Regions from separate parts of the Lysinibacillus sp. FSL K6-0102 genome, predicted to be linked through region 3. Evidence: riboswitches for the same ligand, from Rfam matches in the RefSeq annotation. Region 3 holds a riboswitch; each other region holds the start of a gene.
The links. Region 3 has a riboswitch for cobalamin ahead of NYE73_RS12925 (glutaredoxin family protein). Riboswitches for the same ligand answer to the same signal wherever they lie in the genome.
Positions count from the first base shown of each region.

Region 1: linked by a shared signal. The riboswitch ahead of NYE73_RS12085 (ABC transporter substrate-binding protein) and the one ahead of NYE73_RS12925 (glutaredoxin family protein) in region 3 are both predicted to bind cobalamin.
Region 2: linked by a shared signal. The riboswitch ahead of NYE73_RS15575 (energy-coupling factor ABC transporter permease) and the one ahead of NYE73_RS12925 (glutaredoxin family protein) in region 3 are both predicted to bind cobalamin.

Region 1 covers NZ_JBBOPH010000001.1:2,382,871-2,390,156, reverse strand. The annotation lists gene NYE73_RS12100 (class I SAM-dependent rRNA methyltransferase) at 1-6, shown strand, start outside; gene NYE73_RS12095 (S9 family peptidase) at 182-2,173, opposite strand; gene NYE73_RS12090 (precorrin-3B methylase) at 2,245-2,922, opposite strand; gene NYE73_RS12085 (ABC transporter substrate-binding protein) at 2,974-3,966, opposite strand; cobalamin riboswitch at 4,130-4,316, opposite strand; gene NYE73_RS12080 (elongation factor G) at 4,499-6,436, shown strand; gene NYE73_RS12075 (hypothetical protein) at 6,554-7,286, opposite strand, start outside.
Region 2 covers NZ_JBBOPH010000001.1:3,045,077-3,052,362, reverse strand. The annotation lists gene NYE73_RS15590 (energy-coupling factor ABC transporter ATP-binding protein) at 1-748, opposite strand, end outside; gene cbiQ (cobalt ECF transporter T component CbiQ) at 745-1,518, opposite strand; gene NYE73_RS15580 (energy-coupling factor ABC transporter substrate-binding protein) at 1,524-1,796, opposite strand; gene NYE73_RS15575 (energy-coupling factor ABC transporter permease) at 1,800-2,546, opposite strand; cobalamin riboswitch at 2,696-2,880, opposite strand; cobalamin riboswitch at 3,132-3,313, shown strand; gene NYE73_RS15570 ((2Fe-2S) ferredoxin domain-containing protein) at 3,460-3,831, shown strand; gene cobJ (precorrin-3B C(17)-methyltransferase) at 3,836-5,503, shown strand; gene NYE73_RS15560 (sirohydrochlorin chelatase) at 5,518-6,462, shown strand; gene cobK (precorrin-6A reductase) at 6,459-7,220, shown strand; gene NYE73_RS15550 (precorrin-8X methylmutase) at 7,233-7,286, shown strand, end outside.
Region 3 covers NZ_JBBOPH010000001.1:2,558,317-2,565,602, reverse strand. The annotation lists gene NYE73_RS12950 (copper amine oxidase N-terminal domain-containing protein) at 33-881, opposite strand; gene dut (dUTP diphosphatase) at 1,027-1,464, opposite strand; gene nrdF (class 1b ribonucleoside-diphosphate reductase subunit beta) at 1,477-2,445, opposite strand; gene nrdE (class 1b ribonucleoside-diphosphate reductase subunit alpha) at 2,433-4,526, opposite strand; gene nrdI (class Ib ribonucleoside-diphosphate reductase assembly flavoprotein NrdI) at 4,523-4,882, opposite strand; gene NYE73_RS12925 (glutaredoxin family protein) at 4,879-5,103, opposite strand; cobalamin riboswitch at 5,221-5,398, opposite strand; gene NYE73_RS12920 (hypothetical protein) at 5,769-6,050, opposite strand; gene NYE73_RS12915 (SHOCT-like domain-containing protein) at 6,060-6,446, opposite strand; gene NYE73_RS12910 (DUF2089 domain-containing protein) at 6,459-6,824, opposite strand; gene NYE73_RS12905 (ABC transporter ATP-binding protein) at 7,015-7,286, opposite strand, start outside.

The DNA of each region.
Region 1 (7,286 bases), 180 kb from region 3:
GACTAACCAATCGAGAATCACACCAAGGTGTGATTCTTTTTATGTAAGGAAAAGTTGATTCTACCTAAGGAGGTTCGGTATCTCTACAATAAAGACTCCAAAAGATTGAAACGTTATAAACAAACAGAGCCTTTCTATTAAAAGTAGCCTAAGAAGACTGTTCTCTTCTTAGGCCACCCGATTATAGATATTTCACAAACCAATCACGGATATATTCAAGTCGATTAATTCGTAATGTAGGCTTTCCACTTCTTGAAAGTTCATGATTCGCCTCAGGGAAACGCACGAACTTTGTTTGTTTTTTACGATATTTTAAGGCGATAAACAATTGCTCTGCCTGCTCAATTGGACAACGATAGTCTTTTTCACCATGTAAAATCAATAATGGTGTCTCCACTTTGTCTACATACTTCAGTGGCGAATGATGCCATAGCTTCTCTATATCATCGAGTCCTGCTTGAATTTGCCAGTCTGTAAAGTAATAGCCGATATCACTGACACCAGCAAAGCTAATCCAGTTCGAAATGGAGCGCTGCGTCACAGCTGCTTTAAAGCGATTTGTATGGCCCACAATCCAGTTGGTCATAAAACCACCGTAGCTTCCACCAGTTACACCTAGACGATCTTGATCAATAAAATCATAGTGCTCCAGAGCGTAGTCTACCGCTGCCATTAAGTCTGCATAATCATTACCACCATAATCGCCACGTACTGCATCCACAAATTTTTGGCCATAGCCATGACTACCACGCGGATTAGTATAAAGCACTGCAAAGCCTTGTGCAGCAAGGATTTGGAATTCATTAAAGTAGGTATTGCCATACATTGCATGCGGACCACCATGGATTTCAAGAATGAGAGGATATTTCTTCCCTGCTTCATAGCCAACTGGCCTCATAATCCAGCCATTGACCTTCCAGCCTTCTGCACCTTCAAATTCGATACTCTCGGGAACAGCTAATGTTTTGGTTTTTAAAAAATCTTCATTAATGGACGTCAACTGTTCTTTGTCACCTGTTTTTAGGTTCACATAAAACAGATCGCCTGGATTGGTCGTTGTGCTAATAGCCGCAATAGCCTGATCATTTTGCGCATCAAGTGAGAAGCCATAGACATATTGATCATCATGGATAGCTGGGTAAATTTCGCCATCTACATTTCCGTAATAAATCGCCGCATTGCCGTGATCTGTGACTTGGAAGTAGAAGCTATGATTATCATTCATCCATTGCACACGTGGTGACGCTACACCTTGCAGGAAATCACCGATGACATAATCACCAACAGGCGCATCAAATTCACTTGTTACACAGTTTAGTAGTTTTTGCTCCATGTCATAAATCCAAAGCTTTGCTTGTGTGGCATTTTCAAATTCACGTTCTCCACCTACAAAAGAAAGATAGCGACTATTCGGAGACCAAGCTGTTTGGTAATAAGCACCCGAACCTTCTGTTAGCTTGTGACTCTGCTTAGATTCTAACTCCAATAAATAGATATCCACATTAAATGAGAAATCTAAATCCTCCGCTTTATCTGCTAAGTACGTAAGGTATTTGCCATCTGGCGACCAAGTACCCAGATGGCAGTACTCTTTGCCTTCTGTCACTTGTTCTAGCTCTCCTGATGCCACATTGACAATGGCAATATGGGTAAACTGCTCCATATCAATAAATCCACCAGCATCCGATTTGTGTTTCATTTTCTCGATTTCTAGTGGCTTTAGTTCTTTATCCTTTTTCTTCTCATCCTCCGCTTTATCTAGGATGGTTTCATCTTTCCCTAGCACGACTGAAAAAGCAATTTTCTTGCCACATGGTGACCAGACAGGGGAGGTCGCTCCATTTTTACAATGTGTCACCTGTTTTGCCTCTCCACCTGCTCTCGAAAGAACATAAATTTGCGACTTACCTGTTCTCGTTGACAAAAATGCAATTTGACTGCCATCTGGTGACCAAACAGGGGAACTCGTCGTTCTATCTTCACCAAATGTCCATTGCTGTGGTGTTTTGTCCTTCAAGTTTATGTAAAACAAATTCGATATATAGTCATTTTTCTTCTCGTCCATACGAGTCTCTACATAAACTACCTCTGTCCCATCTGGTGAAAGCTGTGGATCTGCTACTGATTTTAAGTGATAAAGATCTTCTGGTTGAATCCCTTGTTTCGATGTCATGTTCTTGCTCCTTTGTATTGTAATTTTCTGTGCCTTATTACAATACTTCGACACCCTAAGTAATATTCCTGCTATTTAATTGAATTTTTTACTAGTTCCCAATATTCTGCTGACTTTGTTCTGCGATAAAATTTATAAAAGGGCTCATTTGGGCGAGCATGCTCCTTATAAAGGTTTATCAGGTGCAGTAAAAAATCTTCAATTTGTGTGACGTCTACCCTCTTAGCGAATAACGTGCCAGCCTGTGCCTTTGCTCCCATCGGTACTGCCCCTAAATAGACATCAAAGCTTTCTTGTTGGTAAACGAGTCCAATATCATCATAGACTGCATTGTAGCAAGCTGATGCACAGCCATTAATATTGACACGCACTCTTGCAGGTACCTTCATCCCCTCTATGGCATGATAGAGCTGTTCGGTTATCGGAGCAGCCTCCATTTTCTCCCCATCACAAAAATCGCAGGCCTTCATGGCTATGATTGAACCAGAGGGAGCAACATAAAGACCTGCTTCCTGTAAGGCTTGCACCGCTTCTGTGGCATCGCACGTTGGTATGGATACGAGTATACTATAGGAAGCAGAATATTTTATCGCCCCCTTTTCGCCAGCAATTTCGGCTATCTTTTGGAATTGTGCAGGAGTATAATGCTTATTAATAATGCCAGGGCTAACGGCTAGACGGGTAAACTCACCATGACGGTTCAGTGTTTCAAATGTTTGATCTGGTACATTTTTTTGAAATGCGTTCATTTTTATCGCTCCTTATAAAAAAGGAGCTAGCAAAACGCTAGCTCGAATGGATTAAAAGTTTTCAGGATAGAAGCCCTTTGCTAAAATTTCAATGGCCTCTGCCGCACGAACCCCTTCAGACGCTGCTGAAAGTGGCAGGATGACAAAGCGCTCATTTTTGACCGCTTCCATCTCCTTTAAGGCTGGATCATTTTTTAAGAATTGGATCTTTTGGTCTGCCGTTGTTTCACCGTAATCAATCACGACAACTACCTCTGGGTTGCGGTCTACTGCATCTTCCTTCGACACAGTTGTCCAGCCTGATTCCACATCACCAAAGATATTTTGTCCACCCGCGATTGTCACAAGCTCATTCATAAAGTTTTGACCAGCTGTAAATACATCCTTTTCACCGCTATCAAACACAAGAACACGTAATTTTTCGCTATCTTTTGGTAATTTAGCTTGTACTGCCTCTACATCTTTCGTCATTTGCTCAATTAAAGCTTCGCCACGATCCTCAATACGGAAAATCTTTGCGATATTGCGAATATCAGTGAAAATATCCTCTATGGTTGGCTTTGTCATGTTGGAAGCCGTATGTAAATACGTATGGATGCCTAATTCTTCAAGCTCTTCTGGTGTGCCTACACCCTTTTCGCCAAAGCCACTTTTCCAGCCAGCATATAGGAAATCTGCCTCGGCATCGATGACTTGCTCCTTCGTTGGGTATTGATCGGAAAGAACAGGGACCTTATCGTATGCCTCTTGCAGTGGTTCATAGATTTTATCATCTAAGTAAGCTGTCCCTACCATAGAATCCTCTAAACCAAGTGCTAACATAATTTCTGTCACATGTTGATTTAAGCTAATCGCTTTTGTTGGTGCTTCCGTATATGTTTGAGTTGTGTCATTATTTTTAATGGTTACTTCTGCTGCCGCCTCAGATGGCTCAACCTTTTCACCTTGTGCAGCTGATTCCGTTTTGTCCTTTGCGTTACAAGCCCCTAAAACAGCGACCAAGGCAATGATCATCATCAGCCATATACTTTTCCATTTCTTCATGTCCTTTTCTCCTTTGCTGTTAAAATATAGAAAGAAATCAGAGACTTCTTTACTACTAAGGTAGTTGGAAGGGCATAAAAAAACCCTCTTGTCGCCAAGAGAGTAGCATAGTGAAATAACGGTATCATTACCTTCATCACTATCCCCATCCTCGTGGTTCTTAGTCAAAAAATACATACTGGCAGGTATCCTGGCTTAGGTTCATCATCTATACGCCTTCCCATAGTTTCACTACAGTGGCATGCTGTATAGACTCCCCATTTACAGTTGCGGGACAGCATCGGAATTGCACCGATTTCCCTTTTAAGCAAATGACAAATGCCATTTGCACCAATACGTTCTATAATGGTCAATACTATTGATAGACTAGCAGAAGAAAATTTATCGCGCAATCAGTAGTATGACACTAAAAGTATAATCATCATTATATTAGCACTATTTCGACATAAAGACGAACTATTTTACAAGAAATATAGAAGCTAGTATTCTGTTACAATAAAAAGATAGCATTCTATAGAAACGAGGATTTCTTATGTACAAAACGATCGGTGTACTTGCGCACGTGGATGCAGGAAAAACGACCTTCTCTGAGCAAGTGCTTTTTCATACAAATAGTATTCAAGCACGGGGGCGTGTTGATCATCAGGATACCTTTCTTGATCATCATGAGCTAGAGCGCAGACGGGGCATTACGATATTTGCCGAGCAAGGGCGCATGAATATTGGCGATGATACATACACATTGATTGATACGCCAGGGCATGTCGATTTCTCCCCTGAGATGGAGCGTGCCATTCGTGTGATGGATTATGCCATTATTATCATTAGCGCTGTCGAAGGGATACAGGGCCATACAGAAACAGTGTGGCAACTTTTACGTCAATACCATGTCCCTACCTTCTTCTTTATCAATAAAATGGATCGTGAGGGTGCCAATATGGAGGCTGTCATCAGACAGCTTCGCAAAGATTGCTCTCAGCATGTATTGTTCATCGATGAGCCACTGCGAGCAGACTATGTATCAAATAATATTATGGAATGGCTGGCGGAGCGCGACGAAAAATTGCTTGATGCCTTTCTAAATGAGTCATTGGAGCATGAACAGTGTCTTGCTCAATTAAAGGAAATGATTAAAAATGAAGGTGCCTTCCCTTGCTTTGCTGGCTCGGCCTTAAAGGATGAGGGCATTCAGGAATTTCTTGACCAGCTCCCGCTGTTAACGGCTTCCCATTTTGACAAGGATGCCCCGTTTGAGGGCGAGGTTTTTAAGATTCGTCATGATGGGCACCAGCGTTTAACCTTTATGAAGGCAACCAAGGGCTCGTTGCATGTACGAGATGAATTTTCATTTGACGAAGTAACAGAAAAAGTGACCGAAATTCGCCTTTATAACGGCAGTCGCTTTGAGACCGTTCAACAGGTAGAGGCAGGAGAAATTTTCGCTGTCAAAGGACTGAGCCAGGCAAACATTGGGGATCGAATCGGTACAACGATGCTATCACAGCCCTATGAGCTTGTCCCAACCTTACAGGCAAAGGTTCAATATGAGGGTGATCAGCATATCAAGGAAGTGCTACAGATTTTCCGTTTACTCGAAGCAGAAGAGCCGTCCTTGCGTGTGGTCTGGCAGGAAAAATTTCAGGAAATCCATGTGCATATTATGGGTGCCATTCAATTGGAGGTCCTGACAGAGGTATTAATGACGCGTTTTTCATTAGCTGTCTCCTTTGGTGAGCCGCAAATTTTATACATGGAAACCATTGCGACGACCGTAACGGGCTATGGTCATTTCGAGCCCCTCAAGCATTATGCAGAAGTTCATTTATTAATGGAGCCAAATCCACGTGGAACAGGTAATACCTTCACCAATGCCTGTCATGCCGATCATTTATCTGTAGGCAATCAGCGCCTTGTTGAAAAGCATCTGTTTGAGCGTGACCATCATGGGCTACTGACAGGCTTCCCTGTAACAGATATTCATTTTACACTTCTAACAGGTCGCGGGCACAATGAACATACATCGGGGGGAGATTTCCGTGAAGCCAGTTTCCGTGCCCTGCGTCAGGGGCTGGAGCAGGCACAAAATGTTCTACTTGAACCCTATTATCGCTTTAAAATGAAAGCTTCAAACGACTTTATCGGTCGTATGATGACTGATATTCAGCAAGCAGCAGGCACGTTCGATGACCCGATTTTATCCGAAACGGATGTTATCCTAACAGGTCGTGCACCTGTTGCCACTTTAATGAGCTACAGCACAACCTTTGCCGCCTATACAAATGGGAAAGGTGCACTCACACTCCAATTTGATGGCTATGATGTGTGCCATAATACAGAGGATGTGATTGCACAGATTGGCTACGATAAAAATGCCGACCCTGAGTATAGTTCCTCTAGTATCTTTTGTGCTAAGGGCAAAGGATATTCGGTTCCATGGCAAGAAGCACAGGCAGCCATGCATTGCCTGTAGGATGGGATGAGCCTGCTCGCTTCGGGTATTTCCGCGGGTATTTCTTTCTTGGGCATAAATATATCTCTACCCTGCCATAAGATATTACAAGCCCTCCAAAAAATGGAGGGCTTGTTTTTATAGTGCACCGACAGCTTTCTTTGTTGGATTGTCCAACAAATATGCGGGTTCAACTATTACATAGTCATGCTTGTTCGTAAAATCAATTAGTACCTTACCAGGTTGACTTTTTAATAGTTGTAGATGATCAATTAATTGCAGTAAAAGCTCGTGACCGTTGCCACGTGGATGCCAGTTGAAATGATAATCATTTAACGCTTGCACCGCTTCAATAAATTGGGCATATTCCTGCTGCACAAATGCAATGAGTTTGTCATGATGAGATGCTAAATCATATAAATATGTTTCGTAAAAGCGCATGACAATCGAGCATAATAAGTCATTGACACGAGCGGCACTTAAAACAGGCTTTGGCTCCAATGATAGACGGTCGAGGTTGGGCTTTGCGCGTGTAGAATCAATGCGCGTAATTAAGTGATACGCTTCTCCGTTGACCTCATAGACAATCGGATTGGTCGGCATGTACATCATAAAACTATTCGTCTTTGTTTTTAGTTCATCTGCTATGGCTGCTTTCGCTAAAAGATGACCGTCCACATCCCCATTTTGTATCCAAATAATTTCTTTATTATATAAGATTTGCTCAAAGAAGCGATCATTACGAATCAGCTTCGTTGCTAATAATTGATCGATCAGAGACTCGACCACCATTCTTGTTTTCGCTTTCTTGGCAACTTCTGTGCGTGGTTGCTTACAAATGTTCAGATCTTCATAAGGCGTTTCCAACGTT
Region 2 (7,286 bases), 490 kb from region 3:
TGACCATTTCAAAAATCCATGGACGTTCAAGATGCGCGCGATGTAACAATTCGTCTTCATAAAACAAGGTGATTGGATCACCGTTATAAATAATTTTTCCAGCCTCCATAACAATGATTAGATCGGCCCATTCATAGGCGAGAGGTATGTCATGGGTTGCTAGTAAAATGGTTCTCTCACCATCATCTAAATTGGCTAAGTATTGTAATACTTGTGTAGCATAATAATTATCAAGACCTGCTGTTGGTTCATCTAACAAAAGGACAGAGGGCTCCATCGCTAAAACACCTGCCATTGCTACACGTTTTTTCTGACCTACGCTTAAAAAATGAATGGGTTTATCAAGCAAATCTTCCACTTCGGTTTGCGCAACGGCCCATGCTATTTTTTCTTCCGTTTTTTCAGTAGACCAGCCGAGATTCAATGGGCCAAATGCTATATCTTGCTTGACGGTCCCTGAAAAAAGCTGATGATCTGCATTCTGAAAAACAATGCCGACTTTTTGGCGTAGGGCCTTTAAAGCTTTTCGACTATATTCCAGATCGTTGCCTTCGAATACAATCGTTCCAGCTGTAGGTTTTAAAATACCGTTAAGATGCTGAAATAAAGTCGATTTTCCTGCGCCATTATGTCCAAGTATGGCGATTTTTTTACCTTTTGGAATGTCTAATGTAATATCTGACAACGCCTTCGTACCATCCGCATAGGCATAAGATAATTGGTTGAGTTCAAAATAAAATGCTGTCATGTAAAATACCCTCCATATACGATGAGGACTAGTAAAATAGCTGCCATGCCTAGCCAATTTTTCTTGCTATAAGAGCCCATCTCTTGCCAGTAGACGGCCTCGCCTCCACGTGATTGCATGGCATTGTTGAGCTCTCGGCTACGCTGAAACATTTCCACAAATAATGCCACAATAAGCATGGAGACAGAGCGTAGCCATTGCATCGGTGAATGATAGCCAAGACGTGCTTGCTGGGCGAGATGTATATTTTGCATGCTTTCTAAAAACATAAAAATAAAACGATAGATTAGTTCGACGAGCTCCACTAATAAAGAGGGGAGTCGCCATTGTCGTAGCACATAACATATTCCTTGTACGGAAGTGGTTAGAATTAAAAAGTATAAACAACTAATGCTACCAAGGACAATAAAGAACAGCTGTTGCGCTGCTAACACACTTGCATTCCCAATAAAGACAGTCCAATTCCTAAATGTAAACGACCAAATATGGGCAGGGAGTGTATTCGTTGATGATGTAAAGGAAAGTAAAATAGATACGAGACTTGTTAATAAGAAAAAGCTAGGTAGCAATAATAATTTGCCGTAGTATGCAAGCGGAATTTTTGCACCTAAAATGATAAAAGCACTCATTACAAAAAATGTAATGAGTGAAAGTCGTTCATCTCTCATGATGAGCGTTATGAGAAGTAGTCCAAGTGAAAATATCATTTTTTCTAGCGGATGAACGGACGCTAGCTTATTCAGATAGGCATACTTATCAATGAGTAACATAATGGTTAACCTTCTTTGTGTTTGCCACGCATATAGCCGATGAAGTAGCCAATAAAGCCAGCTCCTATAGCTGCCTGTAGCACGAATAATAAGCTTTCGATTTCACCACTTGGTGGCTCCCATAGACTTTCAAACCATGGTTCATATTCCGCATTAATTTCACCAATAGCTGCTTCTGCTTCTCCATCAGCACCACCAAATTCAGCACCTTTTTGTATGAATAAGGGAATGATGGCTAACAACACAACAATTGCTAATAACAATAAATTTTTTTTCATTTGTTAATGTGCCTCCTTTGTTGAGAAAACACGTAACGTTTTTAATTCGCTAACATTGTATTTTTTCAAGAAATTCATCACAATGACCGTTAAAATTCCTTCACTCACTGCTAAAGGAATTTGAGTTAAGGCAAAAATACCTGCAAACTTTGTAAAGGATGCCATAAAGCCTCCAACCTCTGAAGGAAAGGCTAGTGCTAGTTGTACAGAAGTCACAATGTATGTACCTAAATCACCAAGCATAGCTGCAAAGAATATGGCTAGTGAAAATGACAACCCTACTTTTTGAGCCCCTTTAAAGACAAAGTAAGCAATAAAAGGACCAACAATAGCCATAGAAAAGGCATTAGCCCCTAAAGTTGTAATTCCTCCATGAGCTAATAATAAAGATTGAAATAATAAAACGATTGTTCCAATTACACTCATTGCTAGAGGGCCAAAGAGTACTGTCCCAAGTCCTACACCAGTTGGGTGAGAACAACTACCTGTAACTGAAGGGATTTTTAGGGCGGATAGCACAAAGGCAAAGGCTCCTGAAAGCCCCAAAAGCATTTTTGTTTCAGGATTTTCATCAATGGTTTTTCGAATAGAACGCAATCCTAGAATGATAAATGGGATAGAGATCACCCACCAAAAAATAGCCCATTCGATTGGTAAAAAACCTTCCATGATATGCATGGCAAAGGCACGTTTTGGCACGATTAAAAAGGCCAGTAAAAAATAACTAAGTTTCCACCATGATAATGTCAAAAAGCTTTCCTCCTAACTAATTAATAGATTTTTAGAATATTGCGTGCGTAATTAAAAAAAGCACTTCTCCTTAGGTGGAAAAGTGCATAGCTAAAAAAGCAAATAACAGTCTCATCTGCTAAGCCGCACACCTATCCTCGTAGGTTGAAACGATCACTTATTTTTCGGCAGGTCTCCTGGCTCTAGTTCAATGCTTTATAGGTCTTCCCATCCGTTGGACAGTGACATATTCTATAAAGCTCCCTATTACAGTGGCGGGACCGCGCCGGACTCAAACCGGCTTCCCTTTTAAGCAAAATGACAAGCACTTTGCACCGAAAAACATTCAAATTGTGAGATTTCACGACAAAGTGTAACATGAATTTCCATAAATATGCTATACCTTTTATGAAATTTTTTAAATTAAAGGTCAACGGTGAATATTCTGATAAAATTTTGTGCGCAAATTATATAGATTGTATAAAATTCATACCTAGTTCCATTCAAAATTGATAAATTTGTCATAAATTTTTAAAGAAATATTGAAATTTTAAAATAATAAGATATGATAAAGACAGTTTTCTATTTAAAATTCTAATAAAAATTTCATATAAAACGTCAATAAGTGCTCGAATAGTTCGAGATAATAGGGAAATTGGTGAAAATCCAATACAGCCCCCGCTACTGTAATAGCTGATGAAATCGCAAAGCCACTGGTACAAACTTGGGAAGGTGCGACAGTAAAATGAAGCTTAAGTCAGGAAACCTGCTTATTTGATTGTGCATGCAAACTTTTCGGAGGGAGAAGTTGAAGCGAAAGCGGGTACCTGTATTTCATTCTATTCGTTTTTATTTGGCTTCTACAAAACCTTTACTCTTCGTTATAGAGTAAAGGTTTTTCTTTTTCCAAAAAGCAAATGAGGGGAGACAGAAGATGACAACTTGGAATTTAGAGGGGATGAAAACACATCTCTTTATTTGCAATGGCAGTAGCTGCATGAAAAAGGATGGGGAGGAAATTACCTTAGCCATTCGAGATGAGATACAGCGGCAAGCACTCGATCAGGAAATACATACGACAAGAACGCGCTGTAATGGACGCTGCAAGGATGCTTGTGTGGTAATCGCTTATCCTCAAGGAAACTGGTATCGTGTGCCATCAACAGAGCATGCTAGAACACTAGTACAAGATTTACATCATGAATCCTTATACAACGAACATGTCTTTACACTTCGTGAAGGTACATTACAGCGTACTGCTCAAACAACTGCCATTAAAGGGATCGAAAAGGTGAAAGAGGGGTAACAACATGGCGCAAAAAGGAAAAATTTTCGTAGTAGGCTTTGGACCTGGAGATTTTAAGCATATTACGACACGTGCAGTAGAGGCTTTACAACAAAGTGATATGATTATAGGCTATAAAACCTATGTAGAGCTGATTCAAGATTTAGTAAGTGCAAAATCGATTGTTAGTACAGGCATGACAGAAGAAGTGTCGCGTGCACAGGAAGCCGTTCGTCAAGCCGAAGCAGGGAGCATCGTCTCAGTAATTTCGAGTGGTGATGCAGGCGTCTATGGCATGGCGGGTTTAGTCTATGAGGTGTTAATTGAGCTAGGCTGGACAGAAGCAACAGGAATTGAAGTAGAAATTGTTCCTGGGATTTCTGCGATTAATTCATGCGCTAGCATACTTGGTGCACCTATTATGCATGATGCTTGTACAATCAGTTTGAGTGACCATCTAACACCTTGGAATTTAATTGCAAAGCGTGTCGAGGCAGCTGCAATGGCGGACTTTGTCATTGCTTTATACAATCCTAAAAGTGGACGTCGAACAAGACAAATTGTCGAGGCTCAACGAATACTCTTAGAATATCGTTCGCCAGACACACCAGTTGGGCTTGTGAAAAGTGCCTATCGAGAACGTCAAGAAGTGACCATGACAACACTAGCAGAAATGCTAGAACATGATATTGGTATGTTGACAACTGTCATTATCGGGAATTCGTCAACATTTTTCTATGACAATAAGATGATTACGCCCCGCGGTTACCAACGTAAATATACCCTGGGTGAAGAGAAACAGCCATTACGTCCACATCAACGTTTACGCGAAGAAAATGAACCTTGGGCAATGAACCAAGAGACAGGAACAGCGCGAAATGACTTTACTGCTGACCCTAATGCAGGGCGCTTTAATAAACCCAGTATAGCCGCTACGCCAAAGCCGAAAAAAACAGCTCTTGAAATGGCTACAGCGGCACTTGCAATGGTAAAAGGGACAAGCGCAGTCAAAGTAACACCGAAGCTTGTACAGCAAAAAATAGAATCTATTTTTGAATTAGCAGTAAGTCCTGGTGTAGCCAATAAGTTTTTTACTCCCCAGCAAATGATGACGTTAGCGGAGGTCGTTGGGGATGAGGGGACGATGGAATACACACCAGATCATCAAATTCATTTGAAAATACCAACGACTGCCCCTGAACAGATCACAGAGAAATTACAGGAAGTAGGGTTTTTATTAGCCCCGATTGGTGATGTGTTATCACTGAAGGCTTGTGATTTTTGCTACGGTGAAAAGGCTGATTCAATACCATATGCAGAGGAAATACAAGAAAAACTAGGCGGTATGTCCTTACCGAAGACATTAAATATTGGCTTTAATGGCTGTGGGATGGCCTGTTATCGGGCTGTATTTGATGATATTGGCATCGTCTACCGCAAAAGTAAATTTGATGTCTTTATTGGAGCAAAACCAGTCGGTCGTACAGCACACGCAGCACAGCCTGTTGTAGAAGGGCTGGAGCCTGAGCAGCTGATTCCACTCATTACAGATATTATTGAAGAATATAAAGCAAATGCTCATCCAAATGAACGCTTGTTTAAATATTTTAAACGTGTGAAAAAGATACTGCATTTTACGTATCAAGATATGTCTTCCAAAATAAAAGTAGAGCCAGCTCCGTGCGGCGACTAGTAAGGAGTAGAGAGATGAAAGCTATTTTATTTGTCGGCCATGGGAGCCGTTTAGCAGCAGGAAATGATGAGGTTCGTACATTTATCGAACAAATGACACCTCGTATTGATGAACAATTTTTAGTGGAAACTTGTTTCCTTGAATTTGCTTCACCTAACATCGAAGAAGGTATTACAAACTGTGTGAAAAAGGGAGCTACAGAGGTACATGTAATTCCAATCATTTTACTGCATGCAGGCCATTCAAAACTGCATATTCCAGCGGAAATCGAGCATGCGCGTGAGCATTATCCAACGATTACCTTCACATATGGTCAAACAATTGGTATCCATGATGAAATCTTTGCCATTTTACAAGATCGCCTAGCTGAAATTGGCTTTAATTCAGAACAAGAGCAGGAAGACACAGCGATTTTATTGATTGCACGAGGTGGCAGTGATCCATCTGCTAATGGTGATTTTTATAAAATCACGCGACTCTTATGGGAAAAACTACCTGTAAAATACGTAGAAAGTGCTTTTATGGGTGTCACAGATCCACGAGTTGAAGAAGGAATTGAACGTTGTGTCAAACTAGGTGCAAAAAAAATCATCATGTTACCATACTTTTTATTCACAGGCATTTTGATGGAACGCATGCATGGCATGTGTGAGAAGTTTAATGAACTTTATCCAGATTGTGATATTCAAATTGCTAACTATTTTGGCTACCATGAACGGTTACAAAATGTTTTATTAGAGCGTATTGAACAGGCAATCAACGGTACATCAACAGGTATGCAAGATCTAGAAGATTATCGCGCCTATGCGGCAGTACATGGACATGCACATCATCATCACCATCATGATCACGATCACGATCATGGACATGCGCATCATCATCACGACCATCACGATCATGGGCATGACCATCATGACCATGACCATCACCATCATCATGAAGAGGAGCCGGTAAAATGATTTTCATGTTAGCAGGGACAAGTGATGCAAGGGATCTAGCCCTAGCATTACAACGTGCAGGTTATGCGGTAACCGCTACGGTCGTCACTGAGTCGGCAGCCTCTAGTCTTGCTGACGTTGGCCTGCCACATTTAATCGGTAGACTGACAGCTGAGGAAATGGCGACCATCATGACAGAGCAGGGCTATCAATTGGTGGTAGATGCTTCTCATCCATTTGCGGAGGAAGCCTCTAAAAATGCGATGGCAGCGGCAAAGCAGGCAAAGATTCCTTATATTCGCTATGAAAGAGCTCATGAACATTATGCCCATCCTTTGATTACTGTTGTAAAGGATTATGAGGAGGCAGCTCAGCTAGCTGCAGAAAAACGCGGTGTCATTATGCTAACGACAGGTAGTAAAACACTCGCTACATTTACAAGGGTTTTACAGGGCTTAGAAAACACAAGAGTAATCGCTCGTATGCTTCCACGACTGGATAATATGGAAAAATGTGAGGCACTTGGCGTGGCGCAGCGAGATATTGTGGCTATTCAAGGTCCGTTTTCAAAGGAATTAAATGAAGCTCTATTTCGTCAATACGGAGTGACATTGATGATTACCAAGGAAAGCGGTAAAGTGGGCTCAGTTGATGAGAAGCTAGAGGCAGCTCTCGCATGCCAGATTGAAACGATTCTTATTGCACGACCAAATATACAGTACGGCCAACAATATTCAACATTTGAAGAAGTATTACAGGCTGTTGAACATACAATTTAGGAGGCATTTTCCATGGATTTTAAAACAGATTTTAAACCATTAACGGTAGACCCAGATAAAATTTAC
Region 3 (7,286 bases):
GCTCTTCTATTGCGTTTTTAATGGATTCATAATCAAGGAACTGTATTACTAATAACTGTCACAAAGCCATTTCTCTTAGCAGTTTCCATTAACGAATAAATAGAGTCACTGGCAGTTTTGTTAAACTCATACCATTGGTCAACAGCTGCGTCATAAATCAACACGTCTGGCTGTCCAGTCAAAGGTTTATCTGAAGATTGCACCAACGAATAGAGATCATAACGTGCTATGCTACTACCTTCCTTGTTCAGGAAATCATATTGGCCCATTTTATAATAGCCCCCAATTACGGTGCTATGGACAGACCATGTGTAGTCGTTAGGCTGTTTTATCTTCTTGCCCATATTTTTAGTAAATATACGGTGCATTTCTTGCATATAGGCATTGCCATTGATTTGCTCGACTACTCCCCCCATTGTCATGTGGTATTCATGAAGTAATGCTTTCACTTCCACACCCTTAATCATCAATGGCTCTGTATCGATAGAGATCGTTAAATGATCATAATGAACTTTACAGCCAAAGATTTCTGCTAGAAAACGTAATGGTACAATGGTGCGTCCATTCTTTAAGTATGGCTTTGCATCCAATAATACCGTTTTTCCATTTGCTGTGGCTTTACTACTGTTTAACTTTAAACTGACTTTCATCTCACTTTGGGTCAGTATCACTTGCCCATCCGACCAATGCACCTTAGCCCCTAAATTTTCACTAATCACGCGTAAAGGTACCATTGTTCGATTGTTTTTTATTTCGGGCTTCACATCCGTTTGTACTGTCATACCGTCCACTTTTAGTTGACTACTAGCTGCTGCAGCAGTTGTGATAGATGTAAGAATGACAATCAACATAAGGAAAATACCTGAACATATTTTTTTCATGATTATTAGCTCCTTTACATCGCTATCATTACTTCATTCCATATGTACCCTATTATTTCCTTCTGCTATGAGCTACGATAACAAAAAAATCCTGCATTTTCGCAGGATTTTTAAGTAAACTTTATGAGGTTTATATATAGGTACGCTATTTCGTACCACTTGCACCAAATCCAGATTCTCCACGGACCGTTTGAGATAATTCATCTGCTTCCACTAATTGAATAGAAGGAACAAATTGTATAACCATTTGAGCAATGCGCATTGATTTTTCTACGATAAACGGTTCTTGACCATGGTTGATTAAAATAACACCGATTTCGCCTCTATAGCCTTCATCTATAGTGCCTGGGCTATTCAGTACGGTTACACTATGCTTTAATGCTAGTCCACTTCTTGGTCGAATTTGGGCTTCCGTTCCCTTAGGTAATTCAATCTGAATACCTGTCTTAATGAGTTTGGCTACGCCTGCTGGGATTTCTACTGCTTCTATGGAATAGAGGTCCATGCCTGCATCACCAGGGTTGGCTTGTATCGGTAGCATGGCATCAGCGTGAACTTTTTTAATTTTTACTTCTAGATTCATTGTTCTTCATCCTTAACGATTAAAATTGAATGTGTCATCTGTGATTGGCGCAACTTTTGCCTTGGCATAGGTAGCACCCTTTTGTGAAAAGAAATCATATGTGGAGCCTTCATTACGAATACCATTCATCACAATTGGATTGACTTCCTCTTCTGGGAACATGGCTTCAAAGCCGACATTCATTAAAGCTTTATTAGCATTATAACGTACATATGCTCGAACTTCAGGTGATAATCCTGTTTCCGCATAAATATCATCTGTATACTTCATTTCATTTTGATATAAATCTAATAATAGCTCATAGCCCCATAAATGTAGCTCTTCTTGCTTTTCCTTTGAAAATTGCTTGAATAAATTTTGAGCAAAAAATCCAACTGCTACCCCATGGATAGATTCATCGCGCAAGATGAGTGAAATAATCTCGGCACTGTTTCGTAGGAAGCCTTGTCCTCCTAAGTATAGTGGATAGAAAAAGCCAGAATAAAACAGGAAAGATTCAAGCATAACGGATGAAAACATCGCTTTCCATAAGCTCTCTGGATTGCCTTCTTCAATACTATTATAAATGTCTGCTATTTTATTGGCTTTATACTGTAGAAATTCATTTTTCTTAACCCATTCAAATAGCTCGTCGATTTCTTCGTTTGTACAAAGCGTTGTGAAAATATAAGAATAGGACTTGGCATGTATCGCCTCGAATGCATCAAAAACGGTTAGGACAGCCTTTTCCTGTAAATCGTCTGTATAAGCAGCAACACGATTCATCCCGATATTTGTTTGTACAGTATCCAGTAAGGTTAATCCTGCAAATACTTTTTTATATGTGTCCTGATGCTCAAAGCTTTTCCATTGTTTAATATCTTTACTGACCGCAATTTCTTCTGGAAACCAAATTTGCTTCCATTGCTGGTCCCAAAATATATTGGCAAGCTCACTTGTTGCCTTATTCCAATTGACTGCCTCATAAATTATATTTGACATGCTACACACTCCTCTAAGCTTTGTAATCGTTGACGAACATAGTAAACAGACTTAATGCCCTTTATCCACGCATAAATGTATACTTTAGCCAATTGTTCGGTTGTCCAATTGTCCGTTACATAAAGCGTCATGGAAATACCTTGGTCAACGTGCTTTTGAGAAGCTGCATATAAATCAATTAAATCATAAGGATTCACATCATACGCCTCCACATATAAATGACTATTGTCATTTGTTAAATGAGGCATTGGATAAATGGTTCTACTATCGGCGTAATCACGAACCTCTACGCGCTCTGTACATGGTGCGATTGAAGCCGTACAGCTACGAATATATGAAATACTACCAGTTGGGGCAATAGCCAAACGATAGGAATGGAATAGACCGTACTGCATTACATCCTGCTTTAACGTTTCCCACATCTTGTTTGTGATGATTGGAATATTGCCAAGCGCCTTCAACACAGCAGGCGATAGTTCTTCTTCAGTTTTATTGATATATTGGTCAAAATAGCTACCTGATGCATAATCACTGTCCTCAAATCGGTAGAAGGTTGCAGCTTTTTCTTTCGCCATTTCCATCGAAGATTTCAGAGAATAATAGTTCATCGCTTCCATAAAGTGATCCATGAAATCAATGGAATCTTTTGAGCCGTACAGGATGCCTTCTGTCACGAGATGCCCATGGAGGTTCATACAGCCAAGCCCTACAGAATGCATTAATTGATTGGCTTTTGCAACAGACGGAACATTCTTAATGTGTGTCATTTGCGATACATTTGTTAATAGGTGCATGGCTGTATCGACTAATGCGCCGAAATCATTGACTTTACTTGCTGCATGGATATCGATGGAACCTAAGTTACACGATACATCTAATCCATAGTCATTTGGTTGATCCTGGTCCGTAATGATACTTGTCTCTTGTACTTGTAAGATTTCTGTACATAAATTGGACATTTTGACACGTCCAATATTTTTTAAAGGATGTACCTTATTGACATTATCATCAAAGATTTCAAACGGATAGCCTGATTCAAATTGTGCTTTTTTCACCTCTGTGTAAAGCTTGCGTGCATTTAAACGTTTAATTTTACGAATTTTAGGGTTATCAAGTAGCTCGTAGTACATGTCTGAAATAGAAATTTCAGACATACGTTTGCCATATTCTTTAAAAATATCGTATGGGCTAAACAAAACAATATCCTTATCACGTTTCATCAGTTCGAAGAAAATACTAGGTATAATAATCCCTGTTGAAAGGGTAGCGAGGCGAATTTTATCATCAGCATTTGGTTTTTTTGATGAAATGAAATTTTCTATGTCTGCATGGAAAATATTTAGATAGACAACACCTGAGCCATTTCGTTGCCCTAACTGATTAGAATAACTGAAAGAATTTTCTAACAGTTTCGCTACTGGGATGACACCACTTGCACGATTTAATATCTCTTTAATTGGATCACCTAATGGACGTAAATCTGTTAAGTTGACCCCAACTCCACCACCAAGGCGTGATAGCTCTAAACAATAGCCAATATTTTCAGCAATACTATTCATGGAGTCATCCATTGATAATTTAAAGCAGCTTACTAATTCACCACGTGCTTTCTTGCCACTATTCAATGCAGTTGGTGTGGCAGGTTGATAGGCTTCCATCATCGCTTCGACAGAACGTTCTGCTAAAGCTGTGTTGCCTTGAGCTAAATACAAAGCAATAATAACAATACGATCCTCATATTTTTCTAAAATCTCTTCGCCGTCACGACTTTTCATAGCATAGCTATCATAAAACTTGCTGGCGCTCATAAAGGATGGGAAACGGAAATTATAATCATAGGCTTTTTTATACAACTTCTTAATAAATTCCATTTCGTACATGTCGATAAATGCTTTCTCATAGTAGCCCTCATCAACTAAATAGCGGATTTTTTCCTCAATATCTATAAAATAACGCAAACGTACGTTGACATACTCTAAAAAGTAGCGGCGCGTAGCTTCACGATCTTTTTCTAACTCAAGTAATCCAGTTGTACTATAACGATTCAGTACGTCATTATTAAGCTTTAAATAGGTTTTCATCTCATTACCCTCGTTTCATAAAACGTTTGTATTGCTTCATAATCTGTTTGATTGCCTCGTAAATCTAATTTCCTTACTAAGGGTACATGATAGGTAGTAGCAATTTTCTCACCAGCAGCGCCAAATACATGATGGCCAAAGTTACTATTGCCACTGGCAACTACTCCTTTACAAAAATCTCTGTTTTTTTCTAAAAAGCGTTGCACCTTCGCTGGAATGTCACCTAAACCATCTGTGTAGGTAATTAAAAGATACGGCTTATTCAGTCGCAATTCTTCAGAGAGCTCGATAGCTTCTGCCTTTAATTTGGATACAACATTTCGGACATTGCCTGTACGACTTGCATAAACGATCATAGGGTAATCAACTCAATTTGAGAAACAATTTCCTGAACATCTCCTATAAAGGTTTCATTCATTTCTAAAACAGGCACACTTAAAAAACCTGCATCTATAATGGTTTGCTTAGCTTGTTCATCGTGATCAATGTTAACAATTTCTGCTTCAAGTCCTGCACGTTGTAATTCAGATTTTACCCACAGGCATTTTGGACAAATTGTTTTCGTATAAAGTTTCATAGAAATCCCTCTTTTCATAAAATAAAAAGGCTATCTCTTTAAGAGAGATAGCTAAAATGGAAACGTTAACATACTAAAAATACCGACGTTCCCATCTCTTAATCCCCGAAGAAATGATTAATTTGTTTTATAAAGGCAGGTCTCCTGGCTTTGCTTCATTCTCTGATTTCCTTCCCATGCGCATGCACAGTGGATGCTATCATCGTCAGCTTAACAGTTGCGGGGACAGCGTCGGAATTGTACCGAACTTCCCTTTTAAACTACATATAGTAGTACCTTAGTAAAACGAACACAATATATTGTTGTTGTTCAATAGTTTTAAGTTTACCATCCTTCAAATGAAAAGTAAATCTAGATTCTAAACTTCTTTATTTTTGGATTATTCAGTATTTTTAATTATGTAGTTCCAAATAGATTACCACTAATCACTTATACCCAAATCAAAAATCTATTTTTAACGATGTACGTGATTTTCTATTAAAATGGATCTAGAATTCTAATTTGAGTTTAAAGAAATCTTCTATTTTATGTACCATTGAAAAATAGTTGTCTCTATCGTAAGTCCTGAAATAATGATCATCTCTTACCCATTTCAAATGATGCTCATTACATTAATAAAGAGCATGCTTTTATCATAACATGCTCTTACCATTCTATCATTGGGATTATAGTCTAACCTTAACCTCAGTCCCGTCCTGAGCTTTGACATCGACTAGCACAAGTCCTTTATAATTTTGTAGTTCCTTGATAATCGGCTTTAACATTTCTTTGTCGATGAGGGGAAAGGTAAAGTCTATTTTCTTTTTATCGAAGTATGCCTTTGTCCACTTATTGGCTTGTTGCTGAATCCATTTAGAAGTTAAAATGGAGAGGACAATGGTTAGCACAGTATAGGGAACAGGGACGGTAAAGCGAACGTCTTTTGCTTTCACTTTTACATGCATCATTCGTCGCCTCTACTCAATGAAGACTGCAACGGAATCTCCGTTTGCTGATTTTATATCTACAATTTGTCCATCTAGTTCATTTTCAATTGCTTCAAGAAGAAGATTGATGTCGATATCTTTTACGTATTTTTCAGATTGCGGAATACTTGCAGCGATGCTGTGTCCTGCCATCAATACGGCTTTGACAAGTTTAATTGGTAAATTTACCGTGACATTATCATTTTCGGTGGATACAACACGGACCTTTAACGTTTTATCTAAATACTTTGTTTTTTCCACAAATTTATTCTCTGATTCTTCTTTCTGTTGTAGCACTTGAATCAGCTCTGATCCTTTATCCGCATCAATTTTGCCCTCTTGAATCATCGTTAACACTTTTGTAATTTCCTCTTTCATGGTCGTTCCTCCCTATTCGTCTTTTAAGAGCTTTATGGCTTCATCTGTTGTGATTTCGCCATTTTCAAGCATGCTTACAATTTTTTTCTCATCTACTTCATTTTTCTTCTTTTGAGCATAGCCAAGGGATGAAATAATATCATTTAGCTTGCCTCGAACTGTTGGATACGAAACCCCCAGTTCCTTTTCAACCTCTTTAATATTTCCTCGGCAGGTTAAAAATACTTCCACAAAATGAAGCTGATCCTGTGATAAGGATGCTAGCTTCGACAATTCAAACTCATTTTCAATGGTCGTGTGACAATGAGAACACTGTAACTTCGTAATTTTTAATGTTTTACTGCAGACAGGACAATTTGTGATTACTTGATAAGCCATAGTGAACTCCTTCCTTTAAGTTAAGCTGATTATATAATAAAGAAATTAAAGATGTAAATAATAAAATTAATAATTTTAATTAAAAAATAAATAAAATTAATATCTTGATTAATTTTATTTATTTTTGTTTCTATATTGCTTTAAAAATTAAGAAAACGCCATTTTTAATTTCTCAAAATGGCGTTTCTGTTTAATTGGGTCTATCCTTCTTTTTTCTTTCCCGCGGGTGTGATGGCAAAATTGCATTGTATAACGCTTGTGAAGCGGGGTGCTGATATGTCCCATCCTTGCCTATCTCCTCCACTAGCTGACCATGCTGCATCACAAGGATGCGATCTGACATAAAACGTGTGGCCTGTAAATCATGTGAAATGAATAGATAAGCAAGCTGTAGCTCTTTTTGAAGTCTTTGCAGTAGCTCTATAATCGTCTTTTGCAAAATCATATCAAGACTACTAATGG